2 regions of the Mesorhizobium sp. L-2-11 genome follow, and region 2 is predicted to be linked to the other one. Evidence: riboswitches for the same ligand, from Rfam matches in the RefSeq annotation. Region 2 holds a riboswitch; the other holds the start of a gene.
What was found. Region 2 has a riboswitch for S-adenosylmethionine ahead of metX (homoserine O-acetyltransferase MetX). Riboswitches for the same ligand answer to the same signal wherever they lie in the genome.

Region 1: it holds a riboswitch for S-adenosylmethionine, as region 2 does, so the genes downstream of both, JG739_RS31270 (O-succinylhomoserine sulfhydrylase) here and metX (homoserine O-acetyltransferase MetX) in region 2, are expected to answer to the same signal.

Annotation. Positions count from the first base shown of each region.
Region 1 is NZ_AP023257.1:6,580,572-6,596,645, reverse strand. It holds gene JG739_RS31310 (sensor histidine kinase) at 1-607, shown strand, start outside; gene phoU (phosphate signaling complex protein PhoU) at 809-1,531, shown strand; gene JG739_RS31300 (GcrA family cell cycle regulator) at 1,646-2,164, opposite strand; gene JG739_RS31295 (aspartate aminotransferase family protein) at 2,520-3,719, shown strand; gene argF (ornithine carbamoyltransferase) at 3,736-4,647, shown strand; gene JG739_RS31285 (Hsp33 family molecular chaperone) at 4,795-5,805, shown strand; gene apaG (Co2+/Mg2+ efflux protein ApaG) at 6,038-6,430, opposite strand; gene JG739_RS31275 (ceramide glucosyltransferase) at 6,788-7,939, shown strand; gene JG739_RS31270 (O-succinylhomoserine sulfhydrylase) at 8,091-9,281, opposite strand; SAM riboswitch at 9,354-9,431, opposite strand; gene JG739_RS31265 (2'-deoxycytidine 5'-triphosphate deaminase) at 9,556-10,650, shown strand; gene JG739_RS31260 (ABC transporter substrate-binding protein) at 10,743-11,516, shown strand; gene araD1 (AraD1 family protein) at 11,694-12,686, opposite strand; gene mmsB (multiple monosaccharide ABC transporter permease) at 12,974-14,266, opposite strand; gene mmsA (multiple monosaccharide ABC transporter ATP-binding protein) at 14,263-15,795, opposite strand; gene chvE (multiple monosaccharide ABC transporter substrate-binding protein) at 15,897-16,074, opposite strand, start outside.
Region 2 is NZ_AP023257.1:1,337,667-1,353,740, reverse strand. It holds gene JG739_RS06530 (DUF2125 domain-containing protein) at 1-120, shown strand, start outside; gene JG739_RS06525 (PfkB family carbohydrate kinase) at 174-1,100, shown strand; gene JG739_RS06520 (prephenate/arogenate dehydrogenase family protein) at 1,122-2,057, opposite strand; gene hisC (histidinol-phosphate transaminase) at 2,064-3,173, opposite strand; SAM riboswitch at 3,347-3,424, shown strand; gene metX (homoserine O-acetyltransferase MetX) at 3,545-4,714, shown strand; gene metW (methionine biosynthesis protein MetW) at 4,773-5,387, shown strand; one part of gene JG739_RS06500 (IS630 family transposase) at 5,476-6,083, opposite strand; one part of gene JG739_RS06500 (IS630 family transposase) at 6,083-6,419, opposite strand; partial or broken gene JG739_RS06495 (DUF1194 domain-containing protein) at 6,507-7,282, opposite strand; gene JG739_RS06490 (ABC transporter ATP-binding protein/permease) at 7,488-9,314, opposite strand; gene JG739_RS06485 (class I SAM-dependent methyltransferase) at 9,433-10,209, opposite strand; gene gloB (hydroxyacylglutathione hydrolase) at 10,430-11,197, shown strand; gene JG739_RS06475 (cupin domain-containing protein) at 11,237-11,677, shown strand; gene JG739_RS06470 (lysoplasmalogenase family protein) at 11,652-12,323, opposite strand; gene yddG (aromatic amino acid exporter YddG) at 12,323-13,210, opposite strand; gene JG739_RS06460 (DUF3108 domain-containing protein) at 13,237-14,025, opposite strand; gene rpmB (50S ribosomal protein L28) at 14,281-14,577, shown strand; gene JG739_RS06450 (queuosine precursor transporter) at 14,661-15,341, shown strand; gene JG739_RS06445 (spermidine synthase) at 15,372-16,073, shown strand.

The DNA of each region.
Region 1 (16,074 bases), 1.4 Mb from region 2:
CGGCCCGGCCCGCAACGATCCGGTGGCGCGCGAGCAGTTCCTGCAGATCATGCACAACCAGACCGGCCGCATGGCGCGCCTGATCGATGACCTGCTGTCGTTGTCGCGGCTGGAGATGAAACCCTATCTGAAGCCGGGAACCGAGGTCGATCTTCGCCAGACCCTCGACAGCGTCATCGATTCGCTGGGTCCGCTTGCCCGGGAAAACAGCGTTGCCATCGAGCGGGATTTCGCGAACGGACCACTCAATGTGCCGGGGGATCGCGATGAACTTTTCCAGGTTTTCGAAAATCTGCTGGAAAACGCCTGCAAATATGGACAGGCGGGTGGACGTGTCGTGGTGACGATTGCCCACAGCGACGACGGCCCCGAACCGGGCATCGACGTCACCATCCGGGACTTCGGCCCCGGCATTCCCGAGGAGCACATCCCGCGCATCACCGAACGCTTCTACCGCGTCGATGTCGAAAACAGCCGGACCCAGAAGGGCACCGGCCTTGGCCTGTCCATCGTCAAGCATATCCTGACGCGTCACAACGCCAGACTGTCGATCAAGTCGGAGGTCGGCAACGGCGCAGCTTTCACGGTGCATTTGCCGGCACACTGACGCTCACGATCCAAGAACGCGCCGACCCTAAAACCGGAAGATTTTAAGATAGCCGTATGCGTGGATAAGGCGCTTAGAGCGTACTATCTATCCAAGTGGGCGCACGTCGCTCTAACGGTTTCTTTTTTCTGTCATCCGGCTAGTGTATCAGCGGGGATTCGAGGAAACGACTCGGGACCAGAAGACCGGGAAGGCATCTCCATGCAGTCCGTGCACATCGTCAGCGCCTATGACGAGGAGCTGAAATATCTGTCGAAGCGCATTGCCGCGATGGGCGGCCACGCCGAACGCATGGTCGAACAGGCGATTGCGGCCCTGGTCAACGCCGACCCTGGCCTTGCCCAGAAGGTCATCCGCGACGATGCCGTTCTTGACCAGGGGCAGCGCGAGATCGACGACAAGGCGATCATCATCATCGCCAAGCGCCAGCCGATGGCGACGGATTTGCGCGAGATCGTCGGGGCGATCCGCATCTCGGCGGATCTCGAGCGGGTCGGCGACCTCGGCAAGAATGTCGCCAAACGCGTTGTTGCCGTCATAGAAGGGCGCCAGCCGACCAGCCTGTTCCGCGGCATCGAGGCCTTGGCCGACCTGGCGTTGACGCAGCTCAAGGAAGTGCTTGACGTCTACGCGTCGCGCTCGGTGGAAAAGATCGGCTTCGTGCGTGACCGCGACGATGAGATCGATGCCGTGTACACCTCGCTGTTTCGCGAGTTGCTGACCTACATGATGGAAGATCCGCGCAACATCACGCCCTGCACGCATCTGCTGTTCTGCGCCAAGAACATCGAGCGGATCGGCGACCACGCCACCAACATCGCCGAGACGATCTACTACATCGTCACCGGCGACCAGATGCCGGCCGAGCGGCCGAAGGGCGACAAGACAGACAGGATTGTTATTCCGGTAGCGAATAGGGAGTAGCGAATAGGGAAAGACCGCTTGCTTTCGATTCACAAGGGATCAAGCTACTTCTATTCGCTATTCGCTATTCGCTATTCGCTATTCGCTATTCGCTATTCGCTATTCGCTATTCCCTCACCGGCTGCGCCGCCGCTCCGAAGCGGGCTGAAACGCAACGCGGGCGTGATACTTGCAATAGGGTCCGGTTTCGGCCGCGTCGTTGCCGCAGAAATGGAACTCTTCCGAAAGCGGATCGCCATTCGGCCATTTGCATGTCCGCTCGGTCAATTCGACAAGCTGCAGATGCCGCGAGATCGGCACGACGACGTTCTCGACCGGACGGACATAATGACGCGTCACCGGTACGGCGTCGAATTGCGCCTGCAGCGCGGTCGCGCCGATCGACGTGGTGATATGCCGCGCAGTGCTTGCCGCCCGCGACACTGATTTCTGCACGGTCGACCCCTGCACGCTCTTCTTCTGGCGTGCCGGCGTGGCAGTCGCGCGTCCGCGGCCCGACAGTTTCAGCCGATGCACCTTGCCGATGACGGCATTGCGGCTGACACCCCCAAGCTGTGCGGCGATCGCGCTGGCGCTCAGCCCCTCAGACCACAGTTTTCTAAGAAGTTCGACCCGCTCGTCAGTCCAATTCATGAGACCGCGCTCCTGCTGAAATGTGCGGCGATCGGAATCCTTCCACGATCCGGCTTCCGCCGGGCAGACACCACATATATCGGGTGATTAGGTCCGCCGCACGAAATCTAGTTATTTCTCGACCTACAATTACCTTATGCGCTGACTCGGTGACAAGAGTCCGAGGGCCAACGCGAATCGGTTTTTTTGGTTTTCCCCAACTTGCCCGGTCGCTGATGAGCCGGCGTCTCGCTGGAAAGCTTGCCGCGCGTCCTTGCGCGACGTTTTCGTTGACTTCATGGCCGAAAAACACGATAAGCCGCAAAGGCCGCCGCTTTGGCGGCTTTTTGATTTTCCGGTTCCGGAGACGCATATAATGAGCGGTTCGGCGCTTTTCGAGACCTTTACCCGCGCGCCCCTGGCCTTCGACCATGGGGAAGGCACTTGGCTGGTCACCGACAAGGGCGAGCGATATCTCGATTTTGGCGGCGGCGTTGCCGTGAATTCGCTGGGCCACAGCCATCCGCATCTGGTCTCGGCACTCACCGAGCAGGCGGCCAAGCTCTGGCATGTCTCCAACCTCTACGAGATTCCGGGGCAGAGCCGTCTGGGCGAGCGGCTGGCCAACGCAACCTTCGCCGACAAGGTGTTTTTCACCAATTCCGGCGCCGAGGCGCTGGAATGCGCCATCAAGACGGCGCGGCGCTACCATTTCGTCAAGGGCCATCCCGAGCGCTTTCGCATCGTCACCTTCGAAGGCGCCTTTCATGGCCGCACGCTGGCGACCATCGCCGCCGGCGGCCAGTATAAATACCTGGAAGGTTTCGGCCCCAAGGTCGAAGGTTTCGACCAGGTCGGCTTCGATGACATCGACGCGGCCGAAAAGGCGATCACATCAGAGACCGCCGCGATCCTGATCGAGCCGGTGCAGGGCGAGGGCGGTATTCGCCCGGTGCCGACGCAGTCGCTGAAGCGGCTGAGGCAACTCTGCGAACAGCATGACCTGCTGCTGATCTTCGACGAGGTCCAGTGCGGCATCGGCCGCACCGGAAAACTGTTTGCCCATGAATGGGCTGGCGTCACGCCCGACATCATGGCCGTCGCCAAGGGCATCGGCGGCGGCTTCCCGGTGGGCGCCTGCCTCGCCACCGACGAGGCAGCCGCCGGCATGACCGCCGGCGTGCACGGCACCACTTTCGGCGGCAATCCGCTGGCGATGGCGGTCGGCAACGCCGTGCTCGACGTCGTGCTGGAAGACGGTTTTCTGGAAGATGTGCAGCGCAAGGCGTTGCTGCTGAAGCAGGGGCTGGCGGGTATCGCCGACGAATTTCCCGACGTCATCGAAGACATCAGAGGCAGCGGTCTGATGCTCGGCCTGAAATGCGCCGCGCCCAACACCAAGGTGAACATGGCGTTGCGCGACCAGCATCTGCTGGCGGTTCCGGCCGGCGACAACGTTCTTCGCCTGCTGCCGCCGCTCACCGTCACCGACGCCGAGATCCATGAGGCGCTCGACCGCATCCGCGCCGGCGCCCGGGGCCTGTCGGACGCCATCGCCGCGGCTGCGGCGAAATAACAGTCGGAAGACCCAAATGAGCCTTCGCCATTTCACCGATCTTTCCGCCGTTTCCGAGGGCGATCTGCGCCTTATGCTGGACGATGCCGTCGTGCGAAAGGCAAGGCTCAAGGCTGGCGAGCGGACAAAACCGCTTGAAGGCAAGGTGCTGGCGATGATCTTCGACAAGCCGTCGACGCGCACGCGCGTGTCCTTCGACGTCGGCATGCGCCAGCTTGGCGGCGAGACCATCATGCTGACCGGCGCCGAGATGCAGCTTGGCCGCTCCGAAACCATCGCCGACACGGCCAAGGTGCTGTCGCGCTATGTCGATGCGATCATGATCCGCACCACATCGCATGACCGGCTGCTGGAGCTGACTGAGAACGCCACCGTCCCCGTCATCAATGGGCTGACCGACGATACCCACCCCTGCCAGCTGATGGCCGACATCATGACCTTCGAGGAGCATCGCGGCCCGGTCGCCGGCAAGACCATCGCCTGGACCGGCGACGGCAACAACGTGCTGCATTCGCTGCTGGAGGCCTCGGCGCGGTTCCGCTTCAACCTCAACGTCGCCGTGCCGGAAGGCAGCGAGCCGGCGCAGAAGCATGTCGACTGGTCGAGGGCGCATGGCGGCAAGTTGAACTTCACCCGCTCGCCCGAGGAGGCCGTCCACGAGGCCGACTGTGTCGTTACCGATTGCTGGGTGTCGATGGGCCAGGAGCACCGTGCTCGCGGCCACAATGTCTTCTCACCCTATCAGGTCAATGCGGCACTTATGGCGAAGGCAAAGCCCGATGCGTTGTTCATGCACTGCCTGCCAGCGCATCGCGGCGAGGAGGTCACCAACGAAGTCATCGACGGGCCGCATTCGGTGGTGTTCGACGAGGCCGAGAACCGGCTCCACGCGCAGAAGGCGGTTCTGGCGTGGTGCCTCGGCGCTTGATCCGGGCCGCCTTGATCAGGACCACCGAGATCCGGGCCGCCTTGATCCGGGAGTGCGTGATGCCTATCTCAGGCGCATCACGCAAATCGAGCGCGTTTCGACGCATGCGCCCCGGAGGGCGGCATCGCCGCGCCCCGGAGCTTTGTCATGTTGGAAACTCGTCAATTGGCTGAACATCAACCCAAACTCGGCGAATTCGGTTACGCCGGCGACGATCATGTCGTGCCCTTCGAGGTCGGCCCGCTCGACGTGCGCGGCCGCACCGTCCAGCTGGGGCCGATGCTCGACGCGATCCTCAGCCGTCATGACTATCCCGAGCCGGTCGCCCGCCTGCTGGCGGAAGCCTGCGTGCTGACGGTGCTGCTCGGCACCTCGCTCAAGTTCGAGGGCAAATTCATCCTGCAGACCCGCACCGACGGGCCGGTCGACATGCTGGTGGCGGATTTTTCCACGCCGCATGCGCTCCGCGCCTATGCCCGCTTCGACGGCGACCGGCTGGAGGCACTGACATCTGCCGGCGAGACCTCGCAGCAGACGCTGCTCGGCAGCGGTGTCCTGGCGCTGACCATCGACCAGGGCGCCCACACGCAGCGCTATCAGGGCATCGTCCAGCTCGACGGCGAGACGCTGGAGGAGGCTGCGCGCACCTATTTCCGGCAGTCGGAGCAGATCCCGACCGATCTCAGGCTTTCGGTGGCCAAGCTGTTGACGCCCGGCATCGGCGGTGCCCGCGAGCAATGGCGCGCCGGTGGCATTCTGGCGCAGTTCCTGCCGCAATCGTCCGAACGCATGCGCGTGCCCGACCTTCCGGGTGGCGATGGCGATCCGCGCGAGGATATCCATCATCCGGCCGACAATTCCTGGCAGGAACTGCTCGCGTTGCTTGGCACTATCGAGCCGACGGAACTGATCGACCCGACGATCGGCGCCGAGCGGTTGCTTTACCGGCTGTTCCACGAGCATGGCGTGCGCGTCTTCGGCGGCGTGCCGGTAGCCGACCAGTGCTCATGCTCCAGGGAAAAAATCCGCGGCATTCTCGAAGGCTTCTCCGCCGACGAGATCAAGGACAGCACTGAGGATGGCGGCATTCACGTCGCCTGCGAATTCTGCTCGAAGCAGTATGACTTCGACCCGGCGGAATTTGCTGCGGCTCAGTAAGGAAGTCCCTTCTCCCCGTCCGCGGGGAGAAGGTGCCCGAAGGGCCGATGAGGGGCAGCGCAAAGTTCGGCGAATGGCCGCGTGTATTCATTCAGACGCCATTGTGCATGCAAGAAAATCTCACGAGCCCGGCGCCGCCCCTCATTGCCCTGCCGGGCATTTCTCCCCTTACAGTGACTTACAGTGACGGGGAGAAAGACGCTGTCGCGCAGAGTTTCGCCAATCGCCGTTCTCAGTTGACGGTGCGCCGTGTGCCCGGCAGATCGAGCGAAAAGGCGGGGATGGCGACGTCGAACGTCTCGCCCCGCTTGTTGCGCATCGTGTAGTGGCCGACCATGATGCCGGATGGCGTCGAGAGTGGGCAGCCAGACGTATACTGATAACTATCGCCGGGATTGAGTTCAGGCTGTTCGCCGACAACGCCGGCGCCGCGCACCTCCTCGACCCGGCCGGTGCCGTCGGTGATCTGCCAATAGCGTGACAGAAGCTGCACGAATTCATCCGACTGGTTGTCGATGGTCACCTGGTAGCCCCAGACATAGCGGTTCTCCGACGGGTCGGAGCGATCTTCCAGATAGAACGGCCTGACCTGTACTTCGATGTCGCGCGTGACGGCGCTGTACATAAATCACTCCACAATATGCAGACGGAACATTCGACTCTCTCCGCAGTTCGGTCAACGGGGTGCCTCCGCTCAGTGCCTGCCATCGTTGCCTGAATCTGTTGAGCGCAGGTGCCGAACAACAATGTCATTTGAGTGACACATGACAATGATGGTGTGCAGGGCCGGGGATGGTGTGCAGGGCTGGCGACTTAGCATTCTGTCGAACTACCGCTTCGGCCCGAAAATCGAATTCGATTTTCGGAAAGCACGGTGCGTAGACTCAAAGTGTTAGAGCGTCCTTGCGCGTCCAACTGGACGCGCGGCGTTCTAATGAAAACGGCTTTCATGCGGCCGGCTTTCTGGAGCGACCAGATATTGATGGAATTGACAGTCACAGCCGCCTTGTTTTCCATAACACTCCTTATTGTCAATCTCGCCAGCATTCTGCTCGCTTCGTTGAAGCTGAAGCGGCCCGGCAGGATCACGCCGCCAGCCGGCAAGGCGCCGCCGGTGTCGATCGTCGTGCCGTCGCGCGGCGCCGAGCCGTTTACCGAGGAGACGCTCGAGCGCGCCTTCTCTCTCGACTGGCCGCATTATGAGCTCATCTTCTGCGTCGCCCATGCCGACGACCCGGTGGTCGGGCCGATCACCGATGCGATCGCCCGCTTCCCGGCCGTGCCGGCCCGGCTGCTGGTCGGCGACGACCGCATCAGCGGCAATCCGAAACTCAACAATTGCGTGAAGGGCTGGGAGGCAGCGCGTCACCACTGGGTCATCCTTGCCGATTCCAACGTCCTGATGCCGAGGGACTATGTCCAGCATCTGATGAAGGCATGGCGGCAGGACACCGGCCTCGTCTGCTCGACGCCGATCGGCTCGCGGCCGGACGGGTTCTGGGCGGAGGTCGAATGCGCTTTCCTCAACACGCTGCAGGCGCGCTGGCAATATACCGGCGAGGCGCTCGGCCTCGGTTTTGCTCAGGGCAAGAGCATGCTGTGGAACAAGCCATTGCTCGACGCCAATGGCGGCATCCGCGCGCTTGCTGCCGAGATCGCCGAGGACGCCGCCGCGACCAAGCTGGTCAACGGGCTCGGACTGCGCGTCAATCTCGTCGCCGCGCCCTTCGAGCAGCCGCTCGGTTCGCGCACATTTGGCGAAATCTGGTCGCGCCAGGTCCGCTGGGCGCGCCTGCGTCGCGTCACCTTCCCACTGTTCTTCGCGCCCGAGATCCTGATCGGAGCGGTGCCGCCGCTGGTGCTTGCGCTGGTTGCGGCAGCAGGCGCCGGTTTCAGCCTGCCGGCTACCGTCATCGCCGTGCTGATCGTCGCCTATCTCCCTGAATGCGCTCTCGCTTCGGCCAAGGGCTGGCACCTGTCGTTGCGCATGATCCCGGCGATGGTTGCGCGCGATGTGATGCTTCCCGCCATCTGGGTGCGCGGCTGGCTCAGCGGCGCCGTCGACTGGCGCGGCAACACGATGACCATCTCCCGCGCCGGTGCGGAATTGGAAGAGACCCCGTCGGGCGCCTGATCGCGCCTGCTTTGCAGATCAGGGCGCAGCAGTTCGGCGCGTATCCCTAAAGCGCATCGCGTTCGACCAGCCTCATGCGACGCGCTTTAGGTTCCTTGTTTTCATGCATGTCGTTATCGCAAAACCGCTGCACACTTTTGCGCGACATGCATTATCTGGCAGCTTTCAAGGCCTGCTCGATGTCTTCGAGCAAGTCGTCAGTGTCCTCCAGTCCGACGGACAGCCTGAGCGTGCCTGGCCCGATGCCGAGTTCGGCGCGCGCCTCGTCGCTCAGATTCTTGTGCGTCGTCGTCGCCGGATGGGTGATCAGGCTCTTGGCGTCACCGAGATTGTTGGAGATCAGCACGACATCCAGCGCGTTCTGGAAGGCGAAGGCCGCCTGCTTGCCCCCGTCGACGTCGAGGCAGATCAGCGTCGAGCCGCCCGTCATCTGCTTCTTGACGACCGCCGCCTGCGGGTGATCGGCGCGGCCGGGATAGATGACGCGGACAATTTCCGATCGCTCGGCGAGGAAGTCAGCGATCCGGCCGGCACTTTCCGTCTGCTGGCGAACGCGCAGCGGCAGCGTCTCCAGGCCCTTCAGCAGCGTCCAGGCGTTGAACGGCGAGAGGCTGGGACCGGTGTGGCGGAAGTAGTCGTGCAAATTCTCATCGATCCACTTCTTGTCCGACAGGATGATGCCGCCGAGGCAGCGCCCCTGGCCGTCGATGTGCTTGGTCGCCGAATAGACGACGATATGGGCGCCGAGCTGCAACGGCTTCTGCTGCAAGGGCGTGGCAAAGACGTTGTCGACGATCAGCCGCGCGCCGATCGAATCGGCAAGCGAGGCTACGGCTGCGATGTCGACGACCTCCAGCGTTGGATTGGTCGGGCTTTCAAGGAAGAACAACTTGGTGTTGGGCCTGACCGCCTTTTGCCAATTGGCGATGTCGGTGCCGTCGACCAGCGTCGCCTCGATGCCGTATTTCGGCGCCAGCGTCTCGACCACCCAGCGACAGGAGCCGAACAGCGCGCGCGCCGCCACGATGTGGTCGCCCGCCCGGGCACTGCACAGCAACGCCGCCGTCACCGCCGCCATGCCGGATGCGGTGGCGCGGGCATCTTCGGCGCCTTCCAGCGCACACATGCGCTTCTCGAACATGTCGACCGTCGGATTGGCATAGCGCGAATAGATGAAGCCCGGTTCCTCGCCCTTGAAGCGGGCTTCCGCCGCCTGCGCCGTGTCGTAGACATAGCCTTGCGTGAGATACATCGCCTCGGAGGTTTCGCCAAAGCCGGAACGCAGCGTTCCTGCATGCACGAGGGCAGTCTGAGGCTTCCAGTTGCGCGTGTTGCTCGTCATCACCTTGTTCCAAACAAAAAAATCGTCCAAACACAAAAAAACCGGCCGCGAAAGTCGCAACCGGTCGTACGGCCTTTCGGCCCGACGGTCCTTTAGCGACTTGTTTAACGTGGCTGCAAGCCGACCGGCCAAATCACCACGGGATAACGATCCTTTAGACCTGCACCGCGCTTGCGTCAATTGCCGGCATGATTAAGAGGTTTGTACCAGCGGGTTCCGGGGCAAGAACCTGCGACAAGACGAGACCACGCCCGGCCTTCGAGCGGAGCCAGACTTGCGGCAGACAGGCATTCTTCCGGATCAGGATATTTCCGCGCTGTACCGATCGGGCGCGCTGAAGTCAGAGCGCGCGCTCGACGCCGACCAGGTCCAGCCGGCCAGCCTCGACCTCAGGCTTGGCGACAAGGCCTGGCGGGTGCGCGCCTCCTTCCTGCCCGGCCCCAACCACAGGGTTGCTGAAAAACTCGACCGCCTGAAGCTGCACGAAATCAATCTCGCCGATGGTGCGGTGCTGGAGACGGGCTGCGTCTATATCGTGCCGCTGCTCGAGAGCCTGGCGCTTCCGGTAAACATTTCCGCTTCGGCCAACCCGAAGAGCTCGACCGGACGGCTCGACATCTTCACCCGGGTGATGACCGACCGCGGCCACGAGTTCGACAAGATCGCTGCCGGCTACGACGGCCCGCTCTATCTCGAAGTCAGCCCGCGCACCTTTCCGATCGTCGTTCGTACCGGCTCGCGGCTGTCGCAGATCCGGTTCCGCACCGGCAATGCGCTTTTATCGGAAAGCGAGCTGCACGAATTGCACCGTGCCGAGACGCTCGTCGCCACCGAGCCGCCGAACATTTCCGGCGGCGGCATCGCCCTGTCGATCGACCTCGACGGCGACAAGGACGGGCTGGTCGGCTACCGCGGCAAGCACCACACCGGCCTGGTCGATGTCGATAAGCGCGCCGCACAGGATGTCGTCGATTTCTGGGAGCCGCTCTACAAGAGCGGCGCCGGCGAACTGGTGCTCGACCCGGACGAATTTTATATCCTCGTCAGCCAGGAAGCGGTGCATGTGCCGCCGCTTTACGCCGCCGAGATGACGCCCTTCGATCCGCTGGTCGGCGAATTCCGCGTCCACTATGCCGGTTTCTTCGATCCGGGTTTCGGCCATTCGGCCTCGGGCGGCACCGGCAGCCGGGCCGTGCTCGAGGTGCGCAGCCACGAAGTGCCGTTCATCCTCGATCACGGCCAGATCGTCGGACGGCTGGTCTACGAGCACATGCTGAAGCGGCCGCAGGCGCTCTACGGCACAGATCTCGGCTCGAACTATCAGGCACAGGGCCTGAAACTGTCCAAGCATTTTCGCGCCGCGCGCTGATCGCCCACTATGATCAGACCATGCTTGCCTGGCCCTGCGGGTCGTGCTTGGCTGTGCCTGGCCGTCAACGCGGTTGAACAAGGGGAACAAAAATGCAGATTTCAAGATGGATCGCATCGGCAGCAACAGCCGTCATGCTGGCGATATCAGCCGGGTCCCTGTCGGCGCAAGCACAGGAAAAACTGAAGATCGCCACTGAAGGCGCCTATCCGCCGTTCAACACCATCACCGCGGATGGCAAGCTCGTAGGCTTCGACGTCGACATCACCAATGCGCTTTGCGCTCAGATGAAGGTCGAATGCGAACTTGTCACGCAGGACTGGGACGGCATGATCCCGGCGCTCCAGGCCAAAAAATTCGATGCCATCATCGCGTCGATGAGCATCACCGAGGAACGCAAGAAGCAGGTCTCCTTCACCAACAAATACTATACGACGCCGCTTTCTCTGGTGGCCCTGAAGGACAGCGATATTGCCTCGACCGAACCGGCGGCACTCGCCGGCAAGACAGTCGGCGCGCAGGCTTCGACCACCCAGGCCGACTATGCCCAGGATGTCTATGGCAAGGCCGGCGCCGAGGCGAAGCTCTATCCAACCCAGGAGGAGGCGGTCACCGATCTGATGAACGGCCGTCTCGATGCCGTCCTTTCCGACAAGTTCGTGCTGATGGACTGGATGAAGAAATCGAGCGACGGCTGCTGCAAGATGGTCGGTGACGTCAAGGGCACGGAGACCGAAGCCGGTATCGCCGTGCGCCAGGAAGACAATGCGCTGCGCGAAAAGCTCAATGCCGCGATCGATGCGATTGTCGCAGACGGCACCTACAAGAAGATCCAGGCCAAATATTTCGATTTCGATATTTACTGAGGGCGGAACTGTCGATCCCCCCGCTTGAGGGGGAGATGGCCGGCAGGCCAGAGGGGGTCGCTGCGCGTAAAGTGCCAACGCTGTTTCCGTCACGAGAAACGGCGTTGGCGATTTATGTGAGACGACCCCCTCTGTCACCTTCGGCGACATCTCCCCCTCAAGGGGGGAGAGCACACATCAAAGCGCCTTCACCGCCACTTTCACCGGCTGCTCGATTTCAAGCGGGTTGCGCAGCGGCAGGCCGAAATCCTTGGCCTCGATCTCGAAGACGTCGCCGGCCTCGGTCCTGACGCCGTCGGCGAAGGACAGTGTCGCAGTGCCGAACATGTGCACATGCACGTCGCCCGGCTGGCGGAAGGCCGAATATTTGAAATGGTGATGTTCGAGATTGGCGATGGTGTGCGACATGTTCGCCTCGCCCGACAGGAACGGTTTTTCCCACAGCAACTGGCCGTCGCGCAGGATGCGCGAGGAACCCCTGACGTCGGACGGCAGCTCGCCGATCAGGATCTCCGGTCCGAACGAGGCGTTGCGCAGCTTGGAATGCGCGAGGAAAAGGTAGTTCACGCGCTCGGTGACGTGATCGGAAAACTCGTTTGACAGCGTGAAGCCGACGCGGAACGGGACGCCGTCGTCGCCGATGACATAGATGCCGGCGACTTCCGGCTCCTCGCCGGCATCCTGGGCGAAGGCGGGCGACAGAAGTGCGGCACCGGGCGCCACTGCCATGGTGCCGTTGCCCTTGTAGAACCATTCCGGTTGCACGCCGGTCTGGCCCTTGGCCGGCTTGCCGCCCTCCAGCCCCATGCGGAACATCTTCATGGAATCGGTGAGTTGCTCCTCGCCGTCGCTGCTGAGCTTCTTATGCATGGAATCGCGGGTCGCGGCGGAGCCGAGATGTGTCAGCCCGGTGCCGGTGAGGTGGAGATGCGCCGGGTCGGGATGGTTGATCGGCGACAACAGCCGCCCCTTCTTGTAGGCGGCATCGAGGTCGACCGCTTCACCAAAACCCTTGCGTTCGATGAGGGCGACGAGCCCGGTGCCGGTGCGCGCGGCCTCCATCGCCAGCGAATAGACGCTGCGGGCGCCGTTGATGATTCTGGTCTTGCCGCCGTTGCGGGCGACGACGCGGATGGTCTCCGCCTCGTCGAGGATTTGGGAAATCAGCATGACGTACCCTCTCTCAATTGCCTTGGCCGGCCTGCCAGTTCTGGCAAGCTTTTCCTGGCGCGGCTCGGACGGTGTCCACGCCACGGGTGAAATTCTTCGTCCGGATTGCTCGCGGGCCCGGTCCCCTGGGGGACTTCCTTGCGCCGCCCGGCAGCGCCGCGATGTGACCCGTGCCTCCTAAAAGCGCGCTACGTTCGAATACGGGCCCGCTTTAATCCTTGCCTTTATGCATGCCGTTGTCGCAACACGCTGCAGACGATTGGCGACATGCATGAGTTCCCTCGCCCTCAAGCCTTGTTCTTGTTGTAGACGTCGAAGATCACGGCGCCGAGCAGCACCAGGCCTTTGACCACCTGCTGCCAATCGACATTGACGCCCATGATCGACATGCCGTTGTTCATGACGCCCATGATGAAACCGCCGACCACCGCGCCAACAACCTGACCGACGCCACCCATCGCCGAAGCGCCGCCGATGAACACAGCGGCGATGACGTCGAGCTCGCTGCCGAGGCCGGCCGCCGGCACCGCCTGGCCAAGGCGCGCCGCAATAATCAGCCCGCCGAGCGCCGAGAGCACGCCCATATTGATGAACACCATCAGGGTCAGCCGCTCGGTCTTGATGCCCGATAGCTGCGCCGCCTTGGCATTGCCGCCCATTGCGTAGACGCGGCGGCCGACGGTCATGCGTTTGGTGACGAAGACGAACAGCGCGATCAGCACGCCCATCACCACCAGAACGATCGGCAGACCCCGGTAAGTGGCGAATTGGTAGACCAGAAACAGCGCCAGGGCGCTGGTCACCAGGGTCTTGACGACGAACAGCGTGAAGGGTTCGGCCTGGTAGCCGTGGCGCTCGCGGCTGCGCCGTGCCCTGAGCCCGAAATAAGCATAGGCGACCACGGCGATGATGCCGAGCACGATCGTCGTCATGTGCAGCGTCAGCCCGCTACCGACGATGGTCTTGCCGGCGGCGTTCACGACCGGGGGGATCAGCGTCAATGAGCCGATCACGTCGGGAATGAAGCCGGAACTGAGCGCCTTGAAGCCGACTGGAAGCGGCCCCACGGAAGATCCGCCACCCAGCAGCGCCTGGCAGATGCCGCGGAAGATCAGCATCCCCGCCAGCGTGACGATGAAGCTCGGTATTCGGTGATAGGCAATCCAGTAGCCTTGTGCCGCGCCGATTGCACCGCCGACGATCAGGCAGATGATCGACACCACCAGCGGATTGCTGAAAGGGCCGAGCGGCCAGATGACCATCATCATCGCCGCCAGTGCGCCGATGAAACCGGCGACGGAGCCGACGCTGAGATCGATATGGCCGGAGACGATCACCAGCAGCATACCCAGCGCCATCACGATGATAAAACTGTTCTGCTGCACCAGGTTGCTCAAGTTCACCGGCTTGAACAACGTTCCGGACGTCGTGTACTGGAAGAACACCATGATGGCGATAAGCGCCAGGATCAGACCGTATTCGCGCAGGTTGGTGACCAGCGCCGAGACGGCAACGCGCGGCCCCTGCTGCACATCTTCGGCGACGCCGCTTTTCGGGACGGGAGCGCTTTCGGTGCTCATGATGCTTTTCCTTCTCCGCGAACGATGGCGCGCATGATCTTTTCCTGGCTGGCATCGCTCGCCGCCATTTCGCCGACGATACGCCCTTCGTTCATGACATAGATACGGTCGGTGATGCCGAGCAGTTCGGGCATCTCAGACGAGATGACGATGATCGCCTTACCCTCCGAGGCGAGACGCGCGATGATCGTGTAGATTTCATACTTGGCGCCAACGTCGATGCCGCGCGTCGGCTCGTCGAGGATCAGCACCTCCGGATTGGCGAACAGCCACTTCGACAGCACCACCTTCTGTTGGTTGCCGCCCGATAGATTGCCGGTCATCTGATAAACGCTGGACGAGCGGATGTTGGTCTTGGCCTTGTAGTCGTTGGCGACGGCGAGCTCGCGCATGTCGTCGATCACGTTATGGCGCGACACGCCGGGAAGATTGGCCAGCGTGATGTTGTGCTTGATATGGTCGATCAGGTTGAGACCGTAGGTCTTGCGGTCTTCGGTGACGTAAGCAATGCCGTGTTCCACTGCCTTGCTGACAGAGGAGACATCGATGGGCTTGCCCTTGAGCAGCACCTCGCCGGTGATGTGGCGGCCATAGGAGCGGCCGAACAGGCTCATCGCGAATTCGGTGCGTCCGGCCCCCATCAGCCCGGCGATACCCACCACCTCGCCCTTGCGGACGTCGATATCGATACCCTTGATCACTTGCCGCTCGGCATGGATCGGATGATAGACCGACCAGTTCTTCACCTGGAGCACGACCTCACCGATGTCAGGCTCGCGCGACGGATAACGGTCGTCCAGCGAGCGGCCGACCATCGAGGTGATGATGCGGTCTTCCGAGATGTCCTTCTTCGCCAGCGTCTCGATCGTCCGCCCGTCGCGGATGATCGTGACCTTGTCGGCGACCCGGTTGATTTCGTTGAGCTTGTGCGAGATCAGGATCGAGGTGATGCCCTGGCGCTTGAATTCGAGCAGCAGGTCGAGCAGCGCCTGGCTGTCCTTTTCGGACAGGCTCGCCGTCGGCTCGTCGAGGATCAGCAACTGCACTTCCTTGCTGAGCGCCTTGGCGATCTCGACCAGTTGCTGCTTGCCGACGCCGATATTGGTGATCAGCGTCTTGGGGTCTTCCTTAAGGCCCACCTTCTTGAGCAGAGCGCTGGTGCGCGTCTCGTTGGCGTTCCAGTCGATGATGCCATAGCTGGCGTGTTCGTTGCCGAGGAAGATGTTTTCGGCGATCGACAGCATCGGCACCAGCGCGAGTTCCTGGTGGATGATGACGATGCCGCGGCGCTCGCTGTCGTGGATGCCTTTGAAATGGCACTCATCGCCGCGATAGACGATTTCGCCGTCATAGGTGCCGGCTGGATACACGCCCGACAGCACCTTCATCAGTGTCGACTTGCCGGCGCCATTCTCGCCGACCACGGCGTGGATCTCGCCTTCCTCGACGCTGAGGTTGACATTCGAAAGCGCCTTGACGCCGGGAAACGTCTTGGTGATCTCACGCATCTCCAAAATCGTCGAGGCCATCGGCAATACCACTCCTGCGAGGTCCGGAAAAGAAACCGGGGGTCGTTCACTGAAGAAGCGGGGTCCTGCGTTACGCAGGACCCCGGGTTTTACGTCTGCGGTTACTTCAGCTCTTCGGCCTTGATGTAGCCGGAATCGACCACCAGGGCCTGGTAGTTCGACTTGTCGACATCATGCGGCGTCAGCAGGATCGAGGGGACGACCTTGACGTCGTTGTTGTAGGTCTTGGTGTCGAGGCCTTCCGGCTTGCCGCCCGAGAGCACCTTGTCGACGAGCTCG
Region 2 (16,074 bases):
AAAACCGGCTTTGCCGGGCTGGCGCTGCTTGGCAACGAACCGTCGATGCCGCTCAAGATCGTCAAGGGCAAGGCCTCGCTCGGTTTTATCCCGCTGGGCAGCATCGAGCCGGTCGATTAGGCGATGATTGCGAACCTCCAGTTCGGAAAGACCATGGCCAAACAGGAAGATAGATGAACCGCCCGGTAAAGCTCCTGAGCGTTGGCGCGCTGACGCTCGATACGATCCTTCGCGTCGACACGCTTCCGGCGCGTCAGGGCAAGTTCATCGCGTCCGACGGCGTCCAGATCGCCTCCGGGATGGCTTCGAGCGCTGCCTGCGCCGCACGCCGCCTCGGCGCGGACGTATCGCTGTGGGCGAGCGCGGGACACGACCTCGTCGGTGATCAGCTGGTCGCCGGCATTGAGGCCGAAGGCGTCGATTGCAGCTTTGTCCGGCGCGTCACCGGCGCGCGATCGGCACTGTCGGCCATCCTGGTCGACACGCATGGCGAGCGCATCATTGTTCCGTTCTATGACAAGCTAGCCCAGGCCGACCCCGAAGTGCTCCCCACTCAGGATCTCACCGCATTCGACGCCGTCCTGGTCGACGTGCGCTGGCCGGGCGCGGCAGCTCTGGCCCTGATGGCGGCGCGCGCAATCGGCCGTCCAGCCATACTCGACGCCGACACCGCGCCACGGGACGTGCTGGAACGGCTGTTTCCGCTCGCCTCGCACGTCGTCGCTTCGGAGCCGGCGGCGTTCATCCTCTGCGGTGAGGAGCAAGGCCCGCAGGAGGCCTGTGACGCGCTGGCCAGACGCACCGATGCATTCGTCGCGGTGACCTGCGGCGCAGCGGGAAGCTGGTGGTTCGACCGCTCGGTGGCGTCGGTGCGCCACGTCGCGGCGCCAAGCATCAAGGCAGTGGATACGCTTGCCGCCGGCGACGTGTTTCACGGCGCCTTTGCCGTCGGGCTGGCCGAGGCCATGCCGATCGAACGGACATTGCGCTTTGCCAGCGCCGCCGCCGCGCTCAAATGCCTGCGCTTTGGCGGCAGGCTGGGCGCGCCGGACAGGGCCGAGACGCTGGCGATGATGGCAGCTCACTGGCCGGCGGACTGACGGCCGGGTGGTCGAGACAGGCTACTGCTTGGCCGGGTGCTCGACTGCCTGCCGGCCAAAGTCCGGTACGTCGATGTCCTGGCCGGCCTCGATGATCGAGCGGCGCACGGCGCGGGTGCGGGTGAACAGGTCGAACAGCTTTTCGCCGTCGCCCCAGCGGATCGCCCGCTGCAGCGAGGCTAGATCCTCCGAGAACCGTGCCAGCATTTCGAGGATGGCATCCTTGTTGTGCAGGCAGACATCCCGCCACATCGTCGGGTCGGAAGCGGCAAGGCGCGTGAAGTCGCGAAAGCCGGAGGCCGAATATTTTATGACCTCGGACTTGGTCACCGACTCCAGATCGTCGGCGGTGCCGACGATGTTATAGGCGATGATGTGCGGCAGGTGCGAGACGATGGCCAATGTCATGTCGTGATGCTGGGGATCCATCGTATCGATGTTTGAGCCGCAGCGGCGCCAGAATTCCGAGAGTTTTTCCAATGCGGCCGTATCGGTGCCGGGCAACGGCGTGAAAATGCACCAGCGGTTCTCGAACAATTCGGCAAAGCCGGCGTCCGGACCCGATTTTTCAGTGCCGGCCAGTGGATGGCCGGGAATGAAATGCACGCCGGCAGGCACATACGGTTGCATCTGCGCAATGACCGAGGCCTTGGTCGAGCCGACATCGGTGAGGATGGCGCCCTGCTGCAGCGCCGGTGCGATTTCCTCGGCGACCTCGCCCGAAGAGCCGACCGGCACCGAAACGATGACCAGGTCGGCATCGCCGACCGCCTGTTTCGCGGCCGTCGTGTAGGAGGAGCCGAGGCCGAGTTCGCGCGCCCGCGCCAGCGTCGTTTCGCTGCGCGTCGAGATGGCGACGTGACCGGCAAGGCCTTCGCGATGGATGACGCGGGCCAGCGACGAGCCGATCAGGCCGATGCCGACCAGCGCGATCTTTTCGAACATCGGTGATGCCATGGTGTTCTAGCTTTTCAGAAATGTCGCCAGCGCCGCGATAACGCCGCGATTCGCCTCTTCGGTGCCGATGCTCATGCGCAGCGCATTCGGGAAGCCGTAACCGGAAACGCGCCGCAATATGTAGCCGCGCGCGGACAGGTAATCGTCAGCAGCTGCCGCCGAATGTTTTTTGTCGTCGGGAAAGTGGATGAGGACGAAATTGCCGACGCTCGGCGTCACCCGCAGTCCGAGCCTGGTCAATTCCTCGCTCACCCAGGTCAGCCAAGTCTGGTTATGCGCCACGCTGCGCTCGACATGGGCGCGGTCGCGGATCGCGGCAATGCCGGCCTCGATCGCCGTCGCGTTGACGTTGAAGGGACCCCGCACGCGGTTGATCGCATCGATGATATGCATCGGCGCGTACATCCAGCCGATCCGCGCGCCGCCGAGGCCGAGCTTGGAGAAGGTGCGGGTCATGACCACGTTTTCCGCGCCAGCCACCAGTTCGACGCCGGCTTCATAGTCGTTGCGGCGGACATATTCGGCATAGGCTGCATCCAGCACCAGAAGCACGTTTCGAGACAGGCCGGCATGCAGGCGGCGCACCTCCTGGAACGGCAAATAGGTGCCGGTCGGGTTGTTGGGATTGGCGAGGAAGATGATCCTGGTGCGCGGCGTCACCGCGGCGAGGATCGCATCGACGTCGGCGCGCTCATTGGTTTCCTTGACCGAGACCGGGACAGCACCTGCCGACTGGATGTAGATCTTGTAGACCATGAAGCCGTGTTCGGTGATCACAGCTTCATCGCCGGGCGCGAGATAGGTCTGCGCAAGCAGGCCGAGAATCTCGTCGGAACCATTGGAACAGACGATGTTCGCCGGGTTGAGGCCATGCACCTCGGCGATTGCCTCCCGCAGGCGCCTGGCGGTGCCGTCGGGATATATGTCGAGCTTGGCCGCGACGTCGCGCGCGGCTTCTATCGCATTTGGCGAGGGGCCGAGCGGGTTCTCGTTCGACGACAGTTTGTGGACCTTGACAACGCCGGCCGGCGCCGTGCTTTTGCCCGGCACATAGGCTTCGATCTCCATGATCCCCGGGCGGGGCGTTGGACGTGCCTGATCCGATGCCTGGTTCATACTGCAAAAATCCGTCGAGAACGCTTCTGCTGCTCCAATGCGATGCGAATTTCGGATCCGCCACACTGGAAGCCGCCGCGGAAATACAAGCCGTGGCCTGGAATGTCGAGAGGCGGCAATGATCGGTGCGTGACTGGCCGTTGACGCCGAGGCGCGCCGGTCCTAGAAGAAGGGCGAAATCCCGTGGTGATTTGGCCGGTCGGCTTGCAGCCACGTTAAACAACTCGCTAAAGGGCCGTTTGCATCCTGTAACCGGCTTTGCGAAGGCAATGCCGGTTTTTTTGTTGTCCGCAGCCGGCCGGACAGTCGCATCGATCCGAAAATCGCAATCGACTTTCGGAAAACGCGATGGGTTGATGTAAGAGGATGCGATGGTCGCGCTGCGCACGAAAAGAACCAACAACGAGGCCGACGAGCCGTCGAGCCCGGTGTTGCGTTTCGGTGCCGACAAGCCGCTCAAGCTCGATGCCGGCACACTGCTGTCGCCGTTCCAGATCGCCTACAAGACCTACGGCACGCTCAACGACGCCCGCTCCAACGCCATCCTCGTCTGCCATGCGCTGACCGGCGACCAGCATGTCGCCAGCACCAATCCGGTGACCGGCAAGCCGGGCTGGTGGGAAGTGCTGATCGGCCCCGGCAAAATCATCGACACCAGCCGCTTCTTCGTCATCTGCTCGAACGTCATCGGCGGCTGCCTCGGCTCGACCGGCCCCGCCTCGACCAATCCCGCCACCGGCAAGCCCTACGGGCTCGACCTGCCGATCATCACCATCCGCGACATGGTGCGGGCGCAGTTGATGCTGGTCGACCATTTCGGCATCGAAAAGCTGTTCTCGGTGCTCGGCGGCTCGATGGGCGGCATGCAGGTGCTGCAATGGGCGTCGAGCTATCCGGAGCGCGTTTTCTCTGCGCTGCCGATCGCCACCGGGGCGCGCCATTCCTCGCAGAACATCGCCTTCCATGAGGTCGGCCGGCAAGCGGTGATGGCCGATCCCGACTGGCATGGCGGCAAATATTTCGAACAGGGCAAGCGCCCGGAAAAGGGACTGGCTGTGGCGCGCATGGCCGCTCACATCACCTATCTGTCGGAGGCGGCCCTGCACCGGAAATTTGGCCGCAACCTGCAGGATCGTGAAGCGCTCACCTTCGGTTTCGACGCCGACTTCCAGATCGAGAGCTATCTGCGCCATCAGGGCATGACCTTCGTCGACCGCTTCGACGCCAACTCCTATCTCTACATGACCAGGGCGATGGATTATTTCGACCTCGCCGCCGACCATGGTGGCCGGCTCGCCGACGCCTTTGCCGGCACCAAGACCCGTTTCTGCCTGGTTTCATTCACCAGCGACTGGCTGTTCCCGACCGAGGAGAGCCGCTCGGTCGTTCATGCGCTGAACGCCGCCGGCGCCTCGGTGTCCTTCGTCGAGATCGAGACCGATCGCGGCCACGACGCCTTTCTGCTCGACGAACCGGAACTGTTTGCCGCCATCAACGGCTTCATCGCCTCGGCGGCCCGCGCCAGGGGGCTCAGCGCATGACCCCGAAAAGTTGCAGACTTTTCGGATCAAGGTCATGCGCCAGGAAAGAGCCACGATCATGAGTGTCAACCACGCCCAGCGCGTCGACCTCGAAGTCGTCGCCGATCTCATCCCGCCGCAGTCGCGGGTGCTGGACGTCGGCTCCGGCGATGGTCTGCTGCTCGAATTGCTGCAGGCGACGAAGCAGGTCGACGGCCGCGGGATGGAACTGTCGCAGCGCGGCGTCAACGAATGCGTGGCGCGCGGCCTGTCCGTCATCCAGGGCGACGCCGACAAGGACCTCAAATTCTATCCCGACAAGGGTTTTGATTTCGTCGTCCTGTCGCAGACCCTGCAGGCGACCCGCAACCCGAAGCTGGTGCTCGACGAATTGCTCAGGATCGGCAAGCACGCCATTGTCTCCTTCCCCAATTTCGGCCACTGGCGGGTGCGCCTTTCGCTGTTCATCGAAGGGCGGATGCCGGTGACCAAGGACCTGCCCTATTCCTGGTACGACACGCCCAACATCCATTTCTGCACCATCCGCGACTTCGTCAATCTCTGCGAGGAGCTTGGCGCAACGGTGGAAAAGGCAACCGCGCTCGACGCCAATGGCCAGAAAATCGGCCTGTCGATGCCATGGTGGTTCTGGAACTTCTTCGGCCAGCAGGCGGTGTTCCTGCTGAAGCGATAACGGCGACCCAGTCGCTTCGGCCAACCGGCCCGAGTCCGGAGACATCTGGGACTGATCGCCATTCGTCGAGGTCTAGAGCGGGATGAGATTACCTGCGGTCATAGCCTGAGTTTGCGAAGTAATTTGAGCACTCGAGCGGTGTGACGCGGTTGAGAATCTGGCCGATGGCGTTGCAGACCGTTTCAACGGTGCGCTTTGCGGCCTTTCGCAGCCAGTGCTTGAGCTTGGCGAAGAGCTGTTCGATCGGATTGAGGTCAGGCGAGTATTTCGGCAGGAAGAAGAGCCTCGCGCCGGCCTTTCGGATGGCGCGACGCACGGCCTTGCCTTTGTGGCTGCCGAGATTGTCCATCACAACGATGTCGCCCGGCTGGAGAGTGGGCACGAGAACCTTCTCGACATAGAGGAGGAACCTCTCGCCGTTGATCGGCCCGTCGATGAGCCAGGGCGCTTCGACGCGATCATGACGCAGCGCAGCCAGAAAGGTCATTGTCTTCCAGTGGCCATTGGGAACTTTGGCCTTGATCCGCTGTCCGACCGGTGCCCAACCCCTGAGCGGGGCCATGTTGGTCTTGGTCCAGGTCTCGTCGATGAACACCAGGCGGGCGGGGTCGATCCGGTCCTGATACAGAACCCATTGCCTCCGTCGGCGCGCAACATCGGGACGATCTTGCTCGGCGGCGATCAGCGTCTTTTTTTGTGAGACAGCTTCTCGGCGTGCACGAACTCCCACACCGAGCGGTAGTCAACCTTCAGGCCACGCTCGCCAAGTTCGGCCACAAGCCCGCGCAAGGTGAAGTCCTTCTCCCGGCAGCGCTCGACAAGCCAGTCGCGCCACGCTCCCGATATCTTCTTCGGCTTGTAGCCGCCCACTTGGCGGGGCGCCACGCTCCCCGTCTGTTCCACCCGCTTCAGCCACTCGATCGCCGCGCTGTAGCTGACGCCAAATCGAGCAGCCGCCGCGCGCCGCGAAAGCCCTTCAACCTTGACCGCCGCAACAACCCGTTCGCGCAGGTCCATTGAATATCCAACCATCAATGCTGGCCTCCTGCCCAGCAGCAAGGTTGAATCAGATCATCGCTGATTTGGGAATCCCACGACTCCCATAAATCTCATCCCGCTCTAGCGATCAAGTTCCGGAAAATACGGATCGGAGAAAAACCGCCGACCGCGCTCGCCTTGCAAACAGTCGACCGGTGCTGCCGCATCGACCGGGACGGACCCAGGGTCGGCATTGGGATCGGCAACACCGCTGACTTCGAGGACCAGCTTGCGGCGTATGGCTGTCACGAATTCCGAAGCGGCATAGACCGGCAGCACGAAGGAGCCTGGCCCGCCTGTGACGCACTCGGCATAGTATTGGTCGAGATGGCTGAAGCTGGGCGACGGGCTGATCAGGATCGGCAGGCCATTGATGACGATTCCCTTTGCTATCGCGGCGTCGCGTGTCGCGGTGACAGGCATCCCGATATTGTTGGGGCCATCGCCTGAGATGTCGATGACGCTGCGCGTCGCGTCGAAGGCGGCTCCATCCAAAAGCTTGGCGCCGAAGGCGAGCGCACCGGAAATCGAGGTGCCGCGAAAGCTCCTGAACGGGCGCGCCTCGATCTTGTCGGCGAATGCCTCGGCACTGTCGGCATTGTCGATGACCTGCCAGGCAATGACGGCGTCGTCGGGGACGGTGCCTGCGCAATGCGGCCGGTCACGCCCGAACGCACCGCATTGATGAAGTCGGGGTGGCGCAGCGCCTCGACATAGCCGGCGCGCTGCAGGGCGAATTCCTTTTGGTCCATCGAGTGCGAGATGTCGACCGCCAGCACCAGTTCGACGTCCACCGCAATGGTGTCGGCAGGCGCGGCCAAAGGTGCTGCCTGGGCACAGGCAAGGCAGGCAAGCAGGCTGACGCATGTCGCCCAAAAGCGCGCAGCGGTTTTGGGGTAACGACAAGCATCGAAGCAAAAACTCAAAGCGTGTCGCATGTTACTCTTCACCGGGACGCGCTTTCAGCGCGTCAAGCATCGGTTCCAACGCCGCAGGCTTCCGAACGATACCGGCAATCTTTCGCTGCGATCACGGCAAAATAAAGCTTGGCTGTACGGCCAGCTATGCCTCTTGGTGGGCTTTGGCGACGGCCGGGGGTGGTTCGATCGCGCCGGCCCTGACGCGGATTGGCTTCAGAGCCGGTCGCTCGACGTCTTTCACGATCGCCAATGAGCGCGGGAAGAATTCAATGTTGTGCTGGCCACGGCCGATATTTAGGATCGCGGCGTCGGCAAGACGCGCCTCCAGCATCGACAGCACCCGCTGCAGCGTCGCGCCGTCGAACGTGTCCAAAGCCTCGTCGATGATCACCCATTTCGGCTGCCGCAAGACCAGCCGGGCAAAGGCAAGCAGGCGCTGCTCGTCATCGCTCAATTCGCGCTCCCAGCGCGCCGACCGGTCGAGCGAGGATGACAGTCGCCCGAGGCCGACCTCGGCAAGCACCGCCGAGATCTCGGAGTCGCTGACCGCCGCATCGGCGTGGTCCAGCACCTCGCGCAGCGTGCCCAGCGGGAAATACGGTTTTCGGGGAACGAAGGTCGGCACCTCTCCGGCCGGCATGCCGATCCGCCCGCTTCCCCAAGGCCACAGACCGGCAATGGCGCGGAAGAACAGCGTCTTGCCGGCGCGCGGATCTCCGGTGATCATGACGCGCTCGCCGGCACGGATTTCGACATGCGGCTCGGCGAGCTTCGTACATCCATCCCGCGACGCAATTTCGAGCTTGTCGAATGTCAGCCTGCCGTCCGGATTTTCGCCGAACTCGATGCGCCTCTCGGTGTGGTGGAGCACATCCGTTTCAGCAAGCGCGATGCGGAAATCGGCGACGCGCATCAGCGTGGCGCGCCAATCGGCGATGCCGCCGATATTGTTGATGAACCAGCGCAACGAGGAATGCACCTGGTTGAAGGCGCCGACAGCCATCATCAGCCCGCCGAAGCTGATATCGCCGGCGAAATAGACCGGTGAGGCGACGAGGATCGGCGCGACGACAGTGATCCAGCCATAGGAATCGGTCACCCAGGAAAGATTGATCTGGGCGCTGTAGATGCGCCGCATCGCGCCCAGCACCGTGCCGAGGTCGAGCTCAAGCCGTCGTCGCGCGTCGGCCTCGCCGTGCGCAAGCGCGATGGCGTCGACATTCTCGTTGACGCGGACCACCGAGGAGCGCAACTCCGCCTCGCGCGTGTAGCGGTCGCTGTTAAAGCGGATGAGCGGCCGTCCGACCAGCCAGCTCAGCCAGGAGGCGGTGCCGGCATAGAGAATGGCGGCCCACACCATGTAGCCCGGAATCGCAAGCGAATAGCCGCCGACATGGAAGACGAAGCCGGAAGACAGCGACCACAGGACGCCGACGAACGAAACAAGCAGAATGAACGACTGCAATAGCCCTATGCCGAGACCGGTCGAAAGATCGGAGAGATGCCCGGCATCCTGCTGCAGGCGCTGGTCCGGGTTGACGCCGATGGCGCCGGCGTTGGCGAGCCGGAAAGCCCGCGCCGGCCGCATCCATTCACCGATCAGATCGACGGTTAACGCCTCACGCAGCTTCAGCCGGATCGTCTGGTCGAGCCAGGTCTGGCCGACATTGAGCACCACAAGCCCGCCGGCGATGGCGGCAAACACCAGAAGCTGGTGCAGGAAACCCTGCATGTCGCGCCGAGCCAGCGCGTCGTAAAAGGGTTCGTTCCAACGATTGAGCAGAACCTGCCCGATCGAGGTTGCCACAATGACGGCGACTATGCCGAGGCAGGCCCAGAGCAGTTGTTTGCGGATCGGCGACTTCGCCAGCGCCAGCCTGATTGTCGCCAGCTGGTCGCGCAGGCTGCTGGCCTCGACCGACGCGGCAATCGGCTTGGCGCTGACCTCGAAATCCGGATGATCAGCCATTGATGAAGACCCTTGAATTCGTGCGATGCTGAAACCGGTGAACAAGTCGACTCAATCGGGTATCAAACCCGCCCACGACAGATAGGTGGGGAAAGCGGGGATTCCGATCACGAAAACGTCATCGACGGCCCGACGACGGCGCATTCCCGGTCGGCGATATCCGGCCGAGCCTTGTGGCGCCATGCGGCGAGAAAACCGGCACGAAGACGCGGCGCGAGGCGCGCTGGACGACTGGCACACCCTGATAGAGCCGCTTCTGCGCCTCGACGACGATGACGCCTGAAAAGATCGGCCAGAATCTGCGGCCGGCGCGCTCCAGCACATTGTGGAACCGCATCATGAAGCGTCGCCGCGACGGCGGGAAGAACAGGGCGTCGGACCAGGCCGCGGGCGTGAAATTCGCTTCGCGCAGCAATTCGGTGAGCTGGCCGCGCGAGAAGGGCCGGCCGCTGCCGAACGGCGTATGCTCGAAACGGGCCCAGACACCGCGCCGGTTGGGCACGACGATGACGACGCGGCCGGCGGGCGACAGCACCCGCCAGATTTCGTTCAGCGTCTCGCGCGGGTTCTCGGCATGTTCGAGTGAATGGACGAGCAGCATGCGATCGATGGAGGCATCGACCAGCGGCAATTCCTCATCGAAGACCAGCGCGGTCGCGGTCGGCCCCGTGGCCGGCCAGACCACCGCGCCCTGCGTCGCCGGCATGAAGGCAAAGACACGTTCGGCATCGGTGCCGAACCGCTCCAGCCACGGCAAAGTGTAGCCGAGGCCGACCAGCCGCTCATTGGGCACAACAGCCCATATCGAGGACAACGCCATGGTGATCGAGCGTTCGGCCAATCGCCCGAGCGTGGTCGAATAAAAGGAGCGAAGGTCGACGATATCGGAATGCATGCGCGGCACGCTATCTTCGATGCTGTCCAAGTTCAACAAAGGCGCCAAGTTCTACAAAGGCGCCAAGTTCTACAAAGACGGATGACATGTGCGGGCAAGCGCCCTATGTCTGCGGCGACTGCTGCATCGCCCAGAAATCGGTTTCGATTTCGGAAAGCATGATGCAGCAGATAAAAAGTGTTAGAGCGTCCTTTTTGCGGCGCTCTCGTGGAGAGATGCGATGCCGGTTGAAATCGAACAATTCATGTGCCGCAGCGACAATTTCGGCGTGCTGGTGCATGACCCGAAAAGCGGCGAGACCGCGATCATCGACGCGCCCGAGGAGGCGCCGATCCTGGCCGCGATCGAGCGCACCGGCTGGACGCCGACGATGATCCTGATCACGCATCACCATGTCGACCATGTCGAGGCCAATCTGGCGTTGAAGCAACGGTATAAGCTACGCATCGTCGGACCGGAGGCGGAACAGGCCAAGATTCCCGGCATCGACGAAACCGTCGAGCAGGGTTCGGTCATCCACCTCGGCGAGGAGAGGATCGACGTGATCGCCACGCCCGGCCACACGGCGGGCCATGTCTCCTATCATCTGCCGGCGTCGAAAGTGGCGTTCACCGCCGATACGCTGTTTGCGCTCGGCTGCGGCCGGCTGTTCGAGTGCAAGCCGCCGGTGATGTTCGATTCGCTGAAGAAGCTCGCGGCGCTTCCGGCCGAGACGATCGTCTACTGCGGCCATGAATACACGCTGTCCAACGCCCGCTTCGCGCTGACCGTCGACCCGACCAATTCGGCGCTGAAGGAGCGCGCCGCGAAAATCGAGGCGCTGCGCGCCGGCGACAAGCCGACGCTGCCGACCACCATCGGTGAGGAACTGTCGACCAACCCGTTCCTGCGGTGGCACGATCCGGCAATCCGCAAGCATCTCGGCATGGAGAACGCCTCCGACGCCGAAGTGTTCGCCGAAATTCGCAAGCGCAAGGATAATTTCTGAGCACCATTGATGGTCTGGAACCATGAAGTTCTGGGGTAAATGACCAGTTCCGCCGAAATCATCGCGACGCTCGGCCTGAAACCGCATCCGGAAGGCGGCTGGTATGCCGAAACCTTCCGCGATGGCGCGGAAGGCGCTCGCGGCCATTCGACCGCGATCTATTTCCTTTTGGAGCAGGAGCAGGTGTCGGCCTGGCACCGCGTCAAGGACGCCGCCGAGGTCTGGCACTTTTATGCCGGCGCCCCGCTGGCGCTGTCGATACACAGGGAAAACGGGCCGGTGATCGAGCAGGTGCTCGGCACGGCACTGGCGGCAGGCGAGCGGCCGCAGATCGTGGTGCCGGCAGGCTGGTGGCAGTCGGCGCGCAGCCTGGGCGAATGGACGCTGGCCGGCTGCACCGTGGCGCCGGGTTTCGATTTCGCCGCATTCGAGCTGGCCGAACCGGGCTGGAGTCCTAACCCAGCAGGAAACCCATCGTGATCGCCATCTGGGCGGCGTAATACAGCATCCAGACCGCGTAGCGCGTCCAGTCGCGGTGCGGCGAGATGGCACTCAGCAGGAACTTTTCCGAGGCGAGCAGCCCGTCGGACGCCATGAACAGCACGGCGCCGCCGACGACCCAGAGATTGCTCAGAGTGAGGGCCGAAATTCCCATGGCAAGAATCGTCGCGATATAGACGCTGATCGGAAGGCGCAGGGCGGCGGGGCTGACACGGCGCCAGAGCGCAAAAAGCATGGCGAGCGCGAACACGGCCATTGCCCCGGCAATCGCCGCGCGCCACGGCTCGGCCAAAAACAGCCCGACGCCATCGCCGGAGCGCAGGAACAGCGCGATGTAAAACCCATGCGCAGCGAGAAAACTGGCCAGTCCGCCGAGAAAGGCCTTTTCACCGTCGCGCGACAGCAATGCATCGCCGATGGCGCTGAGCGCCAGCGCAGCGATGAGCAGCCACGGACCGCCCTGCAGCGATGCCAGCACGGCGAGCATTGCCACGGCCAGCGTCTTGACCGCGGAACGCGCAAGCATCTGTGGCATGTCGATGGTGAAGGCGTAGATCACCGCCGCGGCCAGCGAAAACAGCAGCGCCGCATTGGCGTTGGCGTCGATGCCGCCGGGAAACGGCATCACGCCCCTGCCTCGCCTGCTGCCCTCTTGCGCAAAAACAGCGATTTCGCCGCAAGCGCTGCGCCGCCGGTGATCAGCACGCAGGCGGCGAAGATGCGCAGGGACGGCTCGGCGAAACCGGCTGATATCAGCACCAGCGTCGACAGCAGCGGCGCGGCGTAGCTTGCCGCGCCCAGCACCTGGATGTTGCCGCGCTTGACGCCGATATCCCAGGCGTAGAAGGCCGCGCCCACTGGCATCAGGCCGAGGCCGAGCACGGCCAGCCACTGGCCGGCGCCGACAGGCAGGACTGTCTCTTCCAGCAGGAGATGGCAGACAAGCGAAAGCGCTGCCGTGGCCGCACAGAACCAGGTGACGATGCTGGTCGGCACCGACGGAAAGCGGCGCGACAACAGCGAATAGGACGCCCACAGCACGGCGCAGACGCCGGCCATCGCATAGCCGAATGCATAGCGCGCGTCGAAGGCAAGCCCGCCGCCCTTGGTGACGATCAGGAAAGTGCCGGCAAGGCCGAGCAGTGCGCCGACGACATGGTTCCAGGCCAGCCGCTCGCCCGGCATCAGCGCCGATCCGAGCACGATCAGCAGCGGCCACAGATAGGCGATGAGGCTCGCCTCCACCGCCGGCGCGTTGCGCAGCGCAGTGAAATAGAAGAAGTGATAGCCGAACAGGCCGGCAATGCCGATCACCCACACTTGCGGCGGTATTTTCTCGCTCCCGGCGGTGGCCGGCGTGAACAGCCGCGCGACGAGCCCGACGCCGGTGCCGATCGTGAAGGTGATCGCCGAAAGCAGGAATGGCGGCACCTTGCCGGAAGCGTCCGTAAGCAGCGCCAGCAGCGCCCACATGGCGACCGCCGAGAAGCCGATCAGTGTTGCGCGCTCCATGTCCGTCTCCGGCGGCGCGATCGCGCCTATTCTGTCGCTTCGAACCGCTCCGCGCTGACGGTGAGCGTGCCGATTTTCGTGCCGACCGTGGCGTGGATCGGCGCATATACGCCGGTTTGGCCGACCGGCGCAAACGTCACCGTGATGCGGCTGCGCTTTCTCAGGTAATCCAAGGATTTGCGGTTCTTGCGATAACCCGCCACCGGCTCAAAATCCAGCCGGCAAGTGACGGTATCGCCCTTGTAGCCGCGCACCGAGGTCGAGCCTTTCGACTCATAGGTCAGCCTCAGATTGGCGCGCATCTCGCCGTCATAGAGTTTCACCGTTCGCCCGCAGACCTTGTCGAGACTATCGGCATGGATGACGGTGGCGGCCATCGGATCGAGCACCGAGGCGAGATGGCTGGCAGCCACCGGTATCCAGTTTTTTGGATTGCGCTTCTTCGGCGCAGGCACGATCTTCGTCGCGACAACTGTGCCGTTGGCGAACCGGATATCGATCATCGATGCCTTGTCGCCCGATTTGTAGTCGGCGCGGAACGCTTGCGGCTGCAATTGCTTGCCCGAAATCTTGCCCTTCGACGAGACCGTGCCACGCGTGTCATCGAAGATTGTGGCGAGGCCGGCGCTGGAGACGCTGCCTTCGATCGAATAGGTATCGCCTTCGTAACTGCTGGAAAAGCTTGCCCTGGCCACCGAGAAGCCGTGAACCGAAACCGTATACTCGCCCTTGAAGGATTGTTGCGTGGCGGCAGACGTTGCCGTCGGCAGCGCCACGGCGAGCGAGGCAAGGAGAGCATGAGACGAACGAAGCATGGCGGGATCGAACCTCGATTTTCAGCAGAAGCGCGCAACTCCAGCCTGGCATCTCCTTGTGCGACCGCTTATAGACTGAATTTCGGCCTTTATGTGAAAGGCGTCGTCACAGCCGCGCGCAAGCCGAAGCTTGACGCATCGCCGAAATGCAACTATGGAACGCCAACTTTTTCCATGAGGCCGCCTGACCGAAACCGCGCGCCACCCGGCGCGGGTCGAATGTTTGGCCAGACCGAGAACTGAAGGTTTAGAACCATGTCCCGCACCTGCGAACTCACTGCCAAGGCAGTCATGTCCGGCAACAATGTGAGCCACGCCAACAACAAGAGCAAGCGTCGCTTCCTGCCCAATCTCGTCAATGTGACGCTGATCTCGGAAGCGCTGAACCAGAATGTGCGCCTGCGCATTTCGGCCAACGCGCTGCGTTCGGTCGAGCATCGCGGCGGCCTTGATGCGTTCCTGGCCAAGGCCGACGCCAAGGAGCTGTCGCAGCGCGCGCGGCTGCTGAAGAAGCAGATCGCCAAGAAGCTTGCCGAACAGCCGGCCGCTTAACCTTTTTCGGCAACCGCCTTCCAAGGAGTGTCGTCCGAACTCGGCATGACACCCCCGCTGGTTCCATTACCCAGGATAAAAAAATGAGCTTTTTCTCCCGATACCTGCCCTTTGTCGCGGCCATGGCGCTTGTCGTGGTGGCGTCGAACGTCCTCGTGCAGTTCCCGCTGCAGGGTGCGATCGGAGGCCTGTCGCTGGCCGACATTCTGACCTGGGGCGCCTTCACCTACCCGTTCTCCTTCCTGGTCACCGACCTTGCCAATCGCCGCTACGGTCCGGCTGTGGCGCGCCGGATCGTGTTCGTCGGCTTCACGGCGGCAGTGATCTGCTCGGTCGTCATCCCGCCCTTGCTATTCCGCTACGGCCTGATCGAATTCGAAACGGCTGCCGACCGGCTGGTGCGCATTGCGGCGGCTTCCGGCACCGCGTTCCTGATCGCGCAGCTGCTCGACGTGACCGTGTTCAACCGGTTGCGCCGGCAGAGCTGGTGGCGGGCGCCGATCGTCGGCACGCTGGTCGGCTCGGTGTTCGACACCGCGGTGTTCTTCACGATCGCCTTTTCGGCGGCTTTCGCCTTCGCTGGCCCGAACGATGGCTTTGCGCTCGAAACCGCGCCGCTGATCGGCGTGCTGCCGATCGAGGCGATGCGCTGGGTGTCATGGGCGCTCGGCGACCTCGGCGTGAAGCTGATCATCGCCGTGGTGGCGCTGATCCCCTACCGGCTGCTTGCCGCCCGCTGGAGCCAGCCGGCACTGGCGGCATAGAGAAAAGGTCATGCTCACAGGTTCTCGAGCATGATCCCATGGGTCCAACTCGACACCGCGAAAACGCCTGACGGCGACCACGAGCTCCGCCTGAAACGACGCGGTGCCGAATTCTCGATCATGCTCGGCTCGAACGAGCTGATGAACAGCCGCCTCAGCGGCTCCGAGCAAGCGCTGGCGAGGCTGTCCTGCCAAAGGATTTCCGGCCGCCGGCAGCCGAAAATCCTGATCGGCGGGCTGGGCATGGGTTTTACGCTGCGCGCCGCGCTTGCCGAGCTTGGCGCCGATGCCGGCATCGTTGTCGCCGAGTTGGTGCCCGCCGTGGTGGCGTGGGCGCGCGGCCCGATGGCCTCGCTGTTCGGCGGCTGTCTCGATGATCCGCGCCTGACCATTCGCGAGACGGATGTCGGGCAGGTCGTGCGATCGGAAGCCTCGGCCTGGGATGTCATCCTGCTCGACGTCGACAATGGGCCGGAAGGGATCGTCCACAAGGCAAACGATGCCCTTTACAGTATTGCCGGGCTGATCAGCGCGAGAGCAGCGCTCAAGCCCGGCGGCGTGCTGGCGGTCTGGTCGCAGGCATCCGACAGCGGTTTTACCCGCAGGCTCAAGCAGGCGGGCTTCGCCGTCGACGAAGTCAAGGTCCGCGCCAATGGCAAGCGCGGCGCACGCCACGTCATCTGGATCGCGACCGACGGACCCCGGCCTGCCGCAACCGGCGCCAGGCTGTAGC